DNA from 4 places in the Sodalis sp. RH16 genome. Region 4 is predicted to be linked to each of the others. Evidence: predicted binding sites of a transcription regulator. Region 4 holds the regulator's gene; each other region holds the start of a gene.
What was found. Region 4 encodes CRP, which controls carbon source genes, mostly activating them, when cyclic AMP is high. Its sites were predicted from a motif close to ATGTGANNNNNNTCACAT; they were not measured.
Positions count from the first base shown of each region.

Region 1: a site for CRP is predicted at 1,050-1,067, ahead of garD (galactarate dehydratase). Genes of this name have one in related genera too.
Region 2: a site for CRP is predicted at 1,350-1,367, ahead of msrB (peptide-methionine (R)-S-oxide reductase MsrB). Genes of this name have one in related genera too.
Region 3: a site for CRP is predicted at 1,747-1,764, ahead of ACL2XJ_RS25545 (GntP family permease). Genes of this name have one in related genera too.

Region 1 covers NZ_CP178737.1:312,381-315,523, forward strand. Annotated here, with positions in the region: gene ACL2XJ_RS01490 (MFS transporter) at 1-733, opposite strand, end outside; gene garD (galactarate dehydratase) at 1,239-2,813, shown strand; gene gudD (glucarate dehydratase) at 2,873-3,143, opposite strand, start outside.
Region 2 covers NZ_CP178737.1:5,033,363-5,036,505, reverse strand. Annotated here, with positions in the region: gene ACL2XJ_RS22945 (D-hexose-6-phosphate mutarotase) at 1-60, opposite strand, end outside; gene gapA (glyceraldehyde-3-phosphate dehydrogenase) at 144-1,142, opposite strand; gene msrB (peptide-methionine (R)-S-oxide reductase MsrB) at 1,493-1,906, shown strand; gene ACL2XJ_RS22930 (YeaC family protein) at 1,981-2,259, shown strand; gene pncA (bifunctional nicotinamidase/pyrazinamidase) at 2,396-3,031, opposite strand; gene ansA (asparaginase) at 3,028-3,143, opposite strand, start outside.
Region 3 covers NZ_CP178737.1:5,567,110-5,570,252, forward strand. Annotated here, with positions in the region: gene ACL2XJ_RS25540 (glycerate kinase) at 1-202, opposite strand, end outside; gene ACL2XJ_RS25545 (GntP family permease) at 231-1,526, opposite strand; gene ACL2XJ_RS25550 (hypothetical protein) at 1,819-2,658, shown strand; partial or broken gene ACL2XJ_RS25555 (PTS sugar transporter subunit IIB) at 2,621-2,740, shown strand; gene ACL2XJ_RS25560 (Kdo hydroxylase family protein) at 3,049-3,143, shown strand, end outside.
Region 4 covers NZ_CP178737.1:2,281,072-2,284,214, reverse strand. Annotated here, with positions in the region: gene ACL2XJ_RS10385 (phosphoribulokinase) at 1-738, shown strand, start outside; gene ACL2XJ_RS10380 (OsmC family protein) at 785-1,192, opposite strand; gene crp (cAMP-activated global transcriptional regulator CRP) at 1,507-2,139, shown strand; gene ACL2XJ_RS10370 (YccS/YhfK family putative transporter) at 2,191-3,143, shown strand, end outside.

The DNA.
Region 1 (3,143 bases), 2.0 Mb from region 4:
GCATCTGCTTGATATAATTCCACTTCGGGCCGTCCCGGCTGATAGAACCGGGGGCATCCATATCCACCACCGCGCCGCCGGCCGCCATATAATCCAATTCGGCGCGGGACACGCTGGGATGCTTATTGGGATTATGAAGATATTTCACCCAGGCGATGGTGAGGATAAAGCCAATCACGCCCATGACGGTAAAGACATGCATCCAGCCCAGGGCATAGGTTAACCAGCCCAGTAGCGGTGAAAAAATCGCCAGGGAAAAATACTGTGCAGAGTTGAAGATGGCCGAGGCGGTGCCGCGCTCTTTGGTGGGAAACCAGGCGGCGACGATGCGGGCATTGGCGGGAAATGACGGCGCTTCGGCAAAACCCAGCATAAAGCGCAGCACAAACAGCGTGAACGCCCCGTAGGCCAGGGGAAACCAGCCGACAAATCCCTGCAGCAGCGTAAACAGCGACCAGAAAAAGAGGCTGTAGGTGTAGACCCGCTTGGAACCGAAACGGTCCAGCAGCCAGCCGCCGGGAATTTGCATTACCAGGTAGGCCCAGCCGAAAGCGGAAAATATCTCGCCCATCTGGCCGGGATCAAGCCCGAGATCCTTGGCAACGCTGGTGCCGGCGATGGACAGGGTGGCCCGGTCGGCATAGTTGACGGCGGTCACCAGGAAAATGATCAATAAAATAACGTAACGAACGTGAGATGTTGTTTTATGGGTAGCCAGAGGTGTAGTGCTCATAGAATATGCTCTCATCAAGGGAGTCTATTTAAGAATGCAAAAATCAGGGTGATAATATTTTTGCGCTACGCGTCTATATATGAAGTTGATATTTTTCACTCAGTGATTTTATATTGTGCTGCTTTTACCGCAGCGCCAAATCCATTCCTTTTTCCTTTCATTACAAAGGCAATGCTAGTATAAAAACAGCAGCACAAAATGGCATTATGCATCCGCCCAAGTATTTAACGTTAAAACTCAATTTTTTTAGGCAAAAACATGACAAAACCCGTGCCGTATCACGTTATTGGCGACAGGTTTTTTTTAACGCGGGGAATAGCGACCAGCATCACTTTATGTATGTCATTAGCACTATAATTAGCGCATTTACACGCTAAAAATAGTTCAGTTGCACAATGCAAAACCCTACTAAAACCGCTTATACTATCGTTACACCCATACCGTTAGCGTTGATGCTCTGCTATTTCGAGGTTATGACCCTCAAGTAGTATTTACGGAGACATTTATGTCATCAATTATCACCCACAATGTCGACAACGCATTGTATATTAAAGTTCACGATACCGATAATGTTGCTATTATCGTGAACAATAACGGTCTGCCGGCCGGTACTAAATTTCCTGATGGGCTGGAGCTTGTCGAGCATATTCCCCAAGGACATAAAGTCGCATTACATGATATTGCCAAAGGCGGTAATATTGTTCGATATGGAGAAATCATCGGCTATGCCGTACGGGATATTAAACAGGGCAGCTGGATAGACGAATCCCTGGTGGTATTGCCCGAGGCGCCGCCCCTTGAATCACTGCCCCTGGCCACCAAAGTGCCGGCCCCGTTGCCGCCGTTGGAAGGGTATACCTTTGAAGGCTATCGCAACCCGGACGGCAGCGTCGGCACCAAAAATCTGCTCGGCATTACCACCAGCGTCCATTGTGTGGCGGGAGTGGTGGAGTTCGTGGTCAAGCTTATTGAACGGGATCTGCTGCCGAAATATCCCAATGTGGACGGCGTGGTGGGGTTGAACCATTTGTACGGCTGCGGAGTGGCCATCAATGCCCCCGCCGCGGTGGTGCCGATTCGCACCATTCACAATATCGCGCTGAATCCCAATTTCGGCGGCGAAATCATGATAGTCGGCCTGGGCTGCGAAAAGCTGCAGCCGGAACGCCTGTTGACCGGCACCGAGGATGAAATTCCCATCGCGGTTGAGAGCGCGGGCGTCAGTATCACGCGGTTGCAGGATGAAAAGCACGTCGGCTTTAAATCCATGGTGGATGATATTTTGCAGGTGGCGGAAGAGCATCTGAAACGCCTGAATGCCCGCAAGCGCGAAACCTGCCCCGCTTCTGATCTCGTGATCGGCATGCAGTGCGGCGGCAGCGACGCGTTTTCCGGCGTTACCGCCAATCCGGCGGTGGGTTTCGCCTCGGATCTGCTGGTACGCTGCGGCGCTACGGTGATGTTTTCCGAAGTCACTGAGGTACGCGATGCCATCCATCTGCTGACCCCGCGCGCCGCCGATGAGCATGTAGGCCGCCGGCTGCTTGAGGAAATGGCCTGGTACGACAATTATCTGAGCAACGGCCAAACCGACCGTAGCGCCAACCCCTCCCCAGGCAACAAGAGAGGCGGACTGGCAAACGTGGTGGAAAAGGCCCTGGGCTCCATCGCCAAATCCGGTACCAGCGCCATTGTCGAAGTGCTGTCCCCCGGCCAGCGCCCCACTAAACGCGGGCTGATATTCGCCGCCACCCCGGCCAGCGATTTTATCTGCGGCACGCAGCAGCTGGCGTCGGGCATTACCGTCCAGGTATTCACCACCGGCCGCGGCACCCCTTACGGCCTGGCGGCGATACCGGTAATTAAAATGGCCACCCGCAATGCCCTGGCGGATCGCTGGTACGATTTGATGGATATCAACGCCGGTACCATCGCCACCGGCGAAGCCACCATCGAAGACGTGGGCTGGCAGCTGTTCAACTTTATTCTGGACATCGCCAGCGGCCGCAAAAAAACCTGGTCCGATCAATGGGGCATCCATAACGCCCTGTCGGTATTCAACCCGGCGCCGGTGACCTGATAAACCATTAAACAGAGGCCGGGATTACCCGGCCTTTTTGTTTTTATGCCAATGCCGGACTACCGCACCAGCGCCGGGCGTTTATTATCAAATGTCCAGTTGGGAATCAGGTATTGCATGGCGGCGGCATCGTCCCGCGCCCCCAGGCCGTGTTGTTGATAAAGCGCGTTGCCTTCCATTACCCGAGCCATATCCAGCTCAATGCCCAGTCCCGGTTTTTCCGGTACCTTGACCTTGCCGCCGATAATTTGCAGCGGCTCTTTGGTGAGGCGCTGATCGCCTTCCTGCCAGATCCAATGGGTATCGATAGCGGTAATTTTACCCGGCGCG
Region 2 (3,143 bases), 2.8 Mb from region 4:
CAGGCTGACCGATGAAGAAAGCTGTTCTTTAACGGGTAACGCAAAAAGAGTGTCGTACATTTTCGGGCCCTATTGAAATGAGGAAACGGATCAAATAAAAAGGGCGACATCGCTGTCGCCCCCTACATATTTGCTATCGGCAATTATTTCTTGGCGATATGGGAAATCAGATCCAGCACTTTATTGGAGTAACCGGTTTCGTTATCGTACCAGGATATCAGTTTGACAAAGTTCTTGTTCAAAGCAATACCGGCTTTGGCATCAAATACGGAAGTCAGTTTTTCACCGTTGAAATCGGTAGAGACGACGTCATCGGTAGTATAGCCCAGGATGCCTTTCAGTTCGCCTTCGGACGCTTCTTTCATCGCGGCGCAGATTTCTTCATACGTTGCGCTTTTTTCGATGCGAGCGGTCAAATCCACTACGGACACGTTCGGCGTCGGAACACGGAATGACATACCGGTCAGTTTACCGTTCAGCTCAGGGATAACTTTACCCACTGCTTTAGCCGCGCCGGTAGAGGACGGAATAATGTTCTGGGATGCGCCGCGGCCGCCGCGCCAGTCTTTGTGGGACGGGCCGTCAACGGTTTTCTGGGTAGCGGTGGTGGCATGGACCGTAGTCATCAGGGCTTCGACGATGCCGAATTTGTCGTTCAGCACTTTAGCCAGCGGGGCCAGGCAGTTGGTAGTACATGAGGCGTTGGAAACGATATCCTGGCCGTCATAGGACTTGTGGTTGACGCCCATGACGAACATCGGGGTATTGTCCTTGGAAGGACCGGTCAACACCACTTTCTTTGCGCCGGCGGTGATATGCTTGCGAGCGGTTTCGTCGGTGAGGAAGATACCGGTGGCTTCTGCGACTACGTCGACGCCGATTTCGCCCCATTTCAGGTTAGCCGGATCTTTCTCTGCGGTAACACGGATAGTTTTACCGTTAACAACCAGATGGCCATTCTGGACTTCCACGGTGCCGTTGAAACGGCCGTGGGTTGAATCATACTTCAGCATGTAAGCCATGTAGTCAGCATCTAACAGGTCGTTGATTCCGACGATTTCCACATCGTCACGTTCCTGCGCAGCACGGAAAACAATGCGGCCGATACGGCCAAAACCGTTGATACCTACTTTGATAGTCATATATTCCACCAGCTATTTGTTAGTGAATAAAAGGTTGCTTGTAAATTTACAAAAACCTCACGCAGCGTCAAGCGGAATCGTGTCAATAGTTGCTACAAATCAAACCCGACAATACCATTCGAACGTTAATCGTTCGTTCCGCTGCCTGCTCAGCTACGAATAATATGAGGTCGTTCGACCTCAATTAAAACTGCACCTGGCAGTTAAATGTGATGTTCATCACACTTACCGCTCACGTTGTTTCTCGTTCCCTAGTTTAAGCTAAAAATGTCTCCGATGTTGTTAATTATTTGTTATAATGAGCCGGTTTTGACCTGCTTTATTCCATTAACCGTCCGGGAATCGCACTTATGGCTAACGACGAATCGATACGACCGCCTACGGACTCATTGACCGAAATGCAGCGGTATGTCACGCAGCAGCGGGGCACCGAGCCGCCCTACAGCGGTAAATTACTGGAGAACAAGCGGACCGGGCAGTACCATTGCCTGGTGTGCAATGCGCCGCTGTTTTATTCTGCAAGCAAATATGACTCCGGCTGCGGCTGGCCGAGTTTTTATGAGCCGGTAAGCGATACCGCCATCCGCTATCTGGATGACGACTCCCACGGCATGCACCGGGTAGAGATCCGTTGCGGCGCCTGCGATGCCCATTTGGGACATGTTTTCCCTGACGGACCGCAGCCTACCGGTGCCCGCTTTTGCGTGAATTCCGCCTCCCTGCGTTTCAAAGACCAGGACAATGGCGAAGAGATCAGCGGCTGACACTCTGTCATGTTTATCGCTTTAACGATTCAGCTAATTATTCATGTTGCAGATATTCCCCTAAGGAGAAATTCATGGATGTCGACGCGCTAATGGCAACCCTGACCCCGGAAATCTACCAGAGGCTGTTAACGGCGGTGGAGTTGGGAAAATGGCCTGACGGCGTTCGCCTTACCGAAGAACAAAAAGAGCATTGCCTGCAAATAGTCATGCTTTGGCAGGCCAGAAACAATCACCGGCCGGAGCATATGAGCATCGGTACCGACGGCAGCATTGTAATGAAAAGCAAGCGGGAACTGCTGGCGGAATTCACCGGCGAGCCGCCGGAGATTTTTCGAGCCAAGCCGGATTAATGAGGCGCGGGCCTGCTTTTGTATCGGTTCAAGCCGGATAAACGCGGTTAGGGCATGCCTGCATAGATAGCGATTCGGCGCGGGCAGGGACGGGTATCGCAGCGATTCGGCACCGCAGATGTCTACCACCCGGCCTTCAGCATCCGGCGGTGAACTCTGCCAGGGTGATAAGTCCCGCTCCGAGGCGCTGCATCTCTTCCAATGCCCTGGCGCTGTCGCCGGGATGAAGGTCCACGCCCCTGCAGCCGTCTAAGATAACATCCACGGCGTAGCCCAGCGAGAGGGCGTCCAGCACGGTATAATTCACGCAATAATCCGTCGCCAGGCCCATGATGGAGAGGCTATGGATTCCTTGGGCCTGCAGATAGGCGTGCAGCTCGGTTTGGGCTCGATGACCGTTATCGTAAAAAGCGCTGTAGCTGTCGATGCCGGCCTGACGGCCTTTATAGATGCGGCGGCGGATGCCTTCTGCATCCAGTTCGGGATGCAACTGCGCCCCGGTGGTATCCTGTACGCAATGCACCGGCCACCATACCTGGGACAGACCATCCAGCAGCCCGATTTCACCCACCCGTCCGCCGGAGTTCACGGCAAAGCTGCCGTGATTTGACGGATGCCAGTCCAGTGATGCCACGACCGGTATGTCTTCCCGGCGGCAGAACGCTATGGCTCGATTCGCCACCGCAATGACTTTATCGCCATCGGTAACCGCCAGAGCGCCGCCCGGGCAAAAGTCATTTTGCAAATCAATCAGCAGCAAAGCCTGTTTCATGCTGTTTCTCCGCTTATATCATCGCCGGTCAGCTCGCCGCGCAAATCCTGTTGCATGATGTGCCGTATCTCATCGGCCGGGAGCGATTGGCTGAGCAAATAGTGCAGTTTGG
Region 3 (3,143 bases), 2.9 Mb from region 4:
GCCCGGTGACGTCCAGGTGAAAGATTTCCCCGCCGGTGGCGTCCACCAGCGACTGTACCGTCCCTTCTCCGCCGTCCGCCATGGGGACATGGACAAACTCGGCATCGGGGAAAACGGTTTTGAAACCTTGTTCCATCGCCACGCAAACCTGTTTGGCGGTCATGCTCTCTTTAAAGGAATCCGGCGCCAGGACGAATTTCATGTGGGTCATAATGCTTACCTTCATACAATTACAGAATAAAGCCATAAAGCAGCGTGGCGATAATGGTCATGGTGCCCCCCACCAGCGCTTCATAAGGAATCAGGCCGATACGTTGCCTGATGGACATAAACATGCTGTTGGCGGTGACGTGGAAATAATTGCCCTGCGGCAGGGAATCGATTACCGTGGCGCCGGTGTGCATCATGACCGCCGAGGCCAGGGCCGGAATCCCCATATGGATAAGGGTGGAGCCGAACGTGCCGGTGGCGAGAATAACGCCGGTGGAGGTTGATGCGGTGGCGGCGGCCATCAGGATGCCCGATATCGGGGCGAGGAAGGTGCCCGAGATGCCCGCCGCGTTTATCAGGGCAATCACCTGCTCGGAAAGAGTGGACGCGCCGATTAATCCGGCTATGGCGCCGGCGCCGATAAGTATCAGCACGGTAGCGGTCATTTTTTCAATGCCGGAGGTGGTGTATTGAATGATTTTCCCGCTTTGCCCCATGGCCACCATACCGACAATGCCCGCGATAGGCAGCACATACATCGCGTCAAGTTTGAATGCGCTTAATGCGCTGATATGCAAAATGGAACCCAGGGGGTTGATCATCAGCAATATCACCGCCACGGCGGGAGCGACGATGGATTTTCCCAGCGACGGACCGCTGACCTGCGCGCGGGTATCGGTATCGGCTTCCGCATCCGAGACCATTTGTCCCTTATGCTTAATCAGCGAAGCCAGCAATACGGTGACAATTAATCCGCCGATGGCCGGAATAAAACCGGCAATCATGACATCGCTTAAGCCAAGATGAAAACCATTGGCCGCCGCGATGGTATTAGGGTTGGGGGAAATAATATTGCCCGCTTTGCCGCCGCCGGATAACGCCAATAATAAAGCGGTTTTGGATAATCCCATCCTGTTGCCCACCGAAAGGGCAATGGGCGCCACAATCAGCACCGCCACGGGAATAAATACCCCTACGGCGGTAATAACCATGGTGGCAAGCGCCAAGGCAAAAATGGCTTTACCTTCGCCCATCCGGCGGACTATTTCCCGGGCAATGGTATTTGCGGCGCCGGATTCCATCATGACCCCCGCCAGGATCCCTGCCGCCAATACCCTGATTACCGTACCCATAATGCTTTGGGTGCCTGATATAAGCACGTTGATGGTTTGCTGTAAATCAGCGCCGCCGATAATGGCGCCGGCAATGGCGCCAAAAAACAGGGCATAGACGGGATTGATTTTTCTTAATATTAAAAATATGGCAATAAACAGACCCAATATGGCGCCATACCAAGCCAAATGCAAATCGTGCATGGGATTAAAACTCCAGTTTTAAATGTAAGGTTATTTAATTATGAAAAGTAGAGATAATTATTTTATTGAATGTAATTTCTTTGAAATTTCATTCATTGCTATTTCCTGCGTGAATCTGAAACCTGGCGATATTATCCGGGGGCCGCCGGTTTTTTAATATGTCGGGATGGATAAAAAACAGTCCGGGAAGGAATATTTATTGCGCCGCCTGTCCAGTAAAAGGTGATGCTTATCACAAAGCGTTCCGGGGCAAAACCGCCAGGGGAGCGGCCGCGAAAATCTGCAAACCCTTATGCGCATCGGACTGCGCCGTGATAACGATCGCGGATTTTCCGGTGAAACAGGCGCAGTGTTCGCCGCCACGGCGGAATTCACGCTGCCCTTGTGGTATTTACTGTTGATCTTCCGGCCGGATCAGTGGGCGTTAGCGGAACGCGCGCTGACGGTATATCGCCATGGCGCCCAATCCTTTTTCAGTCATCAGGCGGACCGGGTCATGCAGCTGGCCGAGGCCGATGCACCGCTGGTGGTGAGCCTGGGCTCCGCTTCGTTGCGATACATTGCCGCCGACGCCAGCCTTAAACTGCTGGAGATGTGTAACGGCCTGCAGGTCGCCGACGATCACAGCAGCCTATCGTTTCGCCACGGCCCCAAACTGATAGTGAACCAGCCGGTCGCGGTGATAGTGTATCTTTCACCAGACGAGGAGATACTCCGCTATGACCTGGATATGGCGGCCGAGCTGAAAGCCCAGCGCCATCCCCTGGGCAAGGTCGTCGGCATTTATGCCGCGGAGGATCCCCGCGCCGCTTTATCTGCATATTGCCGGGGTATTCGCCAACGTATTGAGTTCGGCGACTACCCGCTCGGGTCGCTGTTGCCGCCATGGCTGGCGGATCCGTCGCTGCCGGTGGGGTTGAGCGATAAAATGGCGCAATTGGACCTGCGGCATCATACCGTCATACTTCATGACGCAACGCGGCAACCTTCTCCGTGCACAATCCCTGTGTCCCTTCTTTGCATCCATCCTGCCTGTTTTTCCCCACGGATGCGAAGACGGGATACGGTCAGTCTTAACGGCAAGGAGAAACATCATGGCAACTCCCAATATTCTCTTATTGCGCATCGATAATCGCCTGGTCCACGGACAGGTCGGCGTCGCATGGTCCTCTTCACTGGGCGCGAACCTGCCGGCGGCGGCGGAAAGCGCCATTTAATGTGTGATTCAGGACACAGTTTCAACACAGCAAAAAATACCCTCTCCCGGCCGCCGGATGGAAATACATCAATAAAACAGCTGATTTATATTCAGGTGGATCCCCCGCCGGTTCGATCTCAATTCGTTATGCCTATTATTCCGGGAGAAATACATTAACGTTCATGGATCATTACATTCTGGCGTTTGAAATATAGTTTTATTGTATTTAAGCTTCGTTTAATACTGATATTGTATTGCTCCAGAATATCGTGAGAGAGTTGATAACCAAGTATGACGGTTATATAGCAATAGCAAGGACATGATATGTCAGATAATAAAATTGTCTTTGAGCACGCCGTAACCACGTTTACCCATGAACGGTGGGACGCGGACGGACAAGATGCGCCTTTCGCCCTGGA
Region 4 (3,143 bases):
CACCATTTTACCCGTCCGGAAATGGACATGGCCATTCGCAAGGCCCGCGATCTCGGGCGACATATCAGCTATTTCGGGCCGGAAGCCAATGACTTCGGCCTATTGGAACACACCTTCCTGCAGTATGGGCTCACCGGCCACGGCAAAGCGCGAAAATATCTGCACACCTATGACGAAGCCGTTCCCTACAATCAGATTCCCGGCACCTTTACTCCCTGGCAGCCGCTGCCGGAGCCGACGGATGTGCTGTTTTACGAGGGGCTGCACGGCGGGGTGGTTACCGACCACCATAATGTGGCGCAGCATGTGGATCTCCTGGTGGGTGTAGTACCCATCGTCAACCTGGAATGGATACAAAAGCTGGTGCGCGATACCAGCGAACGCGGACACTCCCGGGAAGCGGTGATGGATTCCGTGGTGCGATCGATGGAAGACTATATCAGCTACATCACACCGCAATTTTCCCGTACCCATATCAATTTTCAACGGGTTCCCACGGTGGACACGTCCAACCCCTTTGCCGCCAAGGCCATCCCTTCGCTGGACGAAAGCTTTGTGGTAATTCACTTTCGCGGCCTGGATCATATCGACTTCCCCTATCTGCTGGCGATGCTGCAGGGGTCGTTTATTTCCAATATCAATACGCTGGTGGTACCGGGAGGGAAAATGGGGCTGGCGATGGAACTGATCATGGGACCATTGGTAAAGCAGCTGCTGGAAGGCAAACGCATTGAATAAACCGGGCGCGGCCGGAGCGTCGCGCCCGCGGTAACGCATCCGTCATTCAGGACGGCAAACGCACTTCAAAACTATGGGTAACGTTCACGGATTTGCCGAGCATCAAAGACACCGAGCAATACTTTTCCGCTGACAGCTCCACCGCCCTTTCGACGATTTTGTCGGTGAGCCCCGTGCCGGAAACTATAAAATGTAAATTAATATGGGTAAATAACCTCGGCGCTTCGTCGCGGCGTTCAGAGGTCAGCTTGACTTCGCAATCACGCACATCCTGACGCCCTTTTTGCAGAATCGATACCACGTCGATGGCGCTGCACCCCCCAGCCGCCATAAGTACCATTTCCATTGGGCTGGGCGCTTTTTCCCCTGCGTTGCCATCCATCAAAATCTGGTGGCCGGAGGCGGATTCACCTATAAAAGACAGACCTTCGACCCATTTTACTCGTGCTTGCATTATGATGACTCCAGATAAAAAGTTTTTCCTGCACCCTACATTTTTATTGGAAAGGTGGCAATGTTACCTAACATACTTCATGCTGATGCAAGACAACAGAAGACACTGCTTCAAACCTATGCTAAAAACAAGGCTGGATCGACCTCATGATAATGAAAGGGCAAGAGAGCGATCGGAACATCACTAAAACCAGACCCTAATAAGTTCCCTAACGTCGCTCCGTTTACAACGGAGATGGATCGATAAAACAGCGCCGTAATAGGGAATACGATGTCCTGAACAAGGACAGCGATGACAAAAGAGGATAACAGCGAATGGTTCTCGGCAAACCGCAAACAGACCCGACTCTCGAATGGTTCCTGTCTCATTGCCATATTCACAAGTATCCATCGAAGAGTACGCTAATACATCAAGGCGAAAAAGCTGAAACACTTTACTACATCGTCAAAGGCGCCGTCGCGGTGCTGATAAAAGATGAAGAAGGTAAAGAGATGATCTTGTCCTACCTTAACCAGGGGGATTTTATCGGGGAATTGGGCTTATTCGAAGAAGGCCAGGAGCGCAGCGCCTGGGTTCGTGCGAAAACCGCTTGTGAAGTGGCTGAAATTTCTTATAAAAAATTCCGGCAACTGATTCAGGTGAATCCGGATATCCTGATGCGTCTGTCGGCGCAGATGGCCAGCCGCTTGCAGGTCACCTCGGAAAAAGTCGGTAATCTGGCGTTTCTCGACGTCACGGGACGTATCGCGCAAACCTTGCTTAATCTGGCGAAACAACCCGACGCCATGACCCACCCCGACGGCATGCAAATCAAGATTACCCGCCAGGAAATCGGCCAGATTGTCGGCTGTTCCCGTGAAACGGTGGGCCGTATTCTGAAAATGCTGGAAGATCAAAATCTCATCTCCGCACACGGCAAGACCATTGTCGTTTACGGTACGCGTTAAACGTTAATCAAACAGGCGTGGTACTCTGTGCCACGCCTGCTTGTTGGCAGCATGTGGCGTCGACTGATCTATCACCCCGAAGTCAACTATGCCTTGCGGCAAACCATCGTGCTTTGCCTGCCGGTGGCGATAGGGCTATTGTTCGGCAGCCTGCAGAACGGCCTGCTGTTCTCCCTGGTGCCCGCCTGTTGCAACATCGCCGGCCTGGATACCCTGCATAAACGCTTTTTTAAACGCCTGGCCATCGGCGGTACGCTGTTCGCCGTCAGCAGCGTACTGATCCAGTGGCTGCTCTTTGTACACGTACCCTTGCCCTTTATCATGGTGGGCCTGGCGCTGGTGCTGGGCGTCACCGGTGAAATCAGTCCGTTGCACGGGCGGTTATTACCCGCCTCCCTTATCGCCGCCATTTTTACCCTCGGCCTGACCGGCAACGCCCCGGTGTGGATCCCGCCGCTGCTGTATATCGCCGGTACCGCCTGGTACGGGCTGTTTACCGGCCTGTGGTTCCGATGGCTTAAAGAGCAGCCGATGCGGGAAACCCTCAGCCTGCTCTATAGAGAGCTCGCGGATTATATCGAGGCGAAATACAGCCTGCTGACCCAGCATACCGACCCGGAAACCGCCCTGCCGCCGCTGTTTGCCCGGCAGCAGCGGGTGATTGATCTGATTGCGCAAATTTACCAGCAGCTGCATATGCTGTCGGCCAACCATCAGCTTCAGTACAAACGTCTGCTGCGGACATTTCAGGTGGCTCTGGACCTGCAAGAGCATATCGCCGTCAGTTTGCATCAGCCGGACGAAGTGCAGAAGCTGGTGGAGCAGAGTCACGCTGAAGCGGTGATCCGCTATAATGCCCAATTGATTGCCGCCCGGCTGCGGGTGGTAGCGGACGATATCCTTTATCATCGGTTATCGGGCCGTTTCACCATGGCGGAAGCCCTGTCGGCGGTGGAAAAAATTGCCCAGCGAAATCCGGATAATCCGGTGGGGCAATTTTGTTT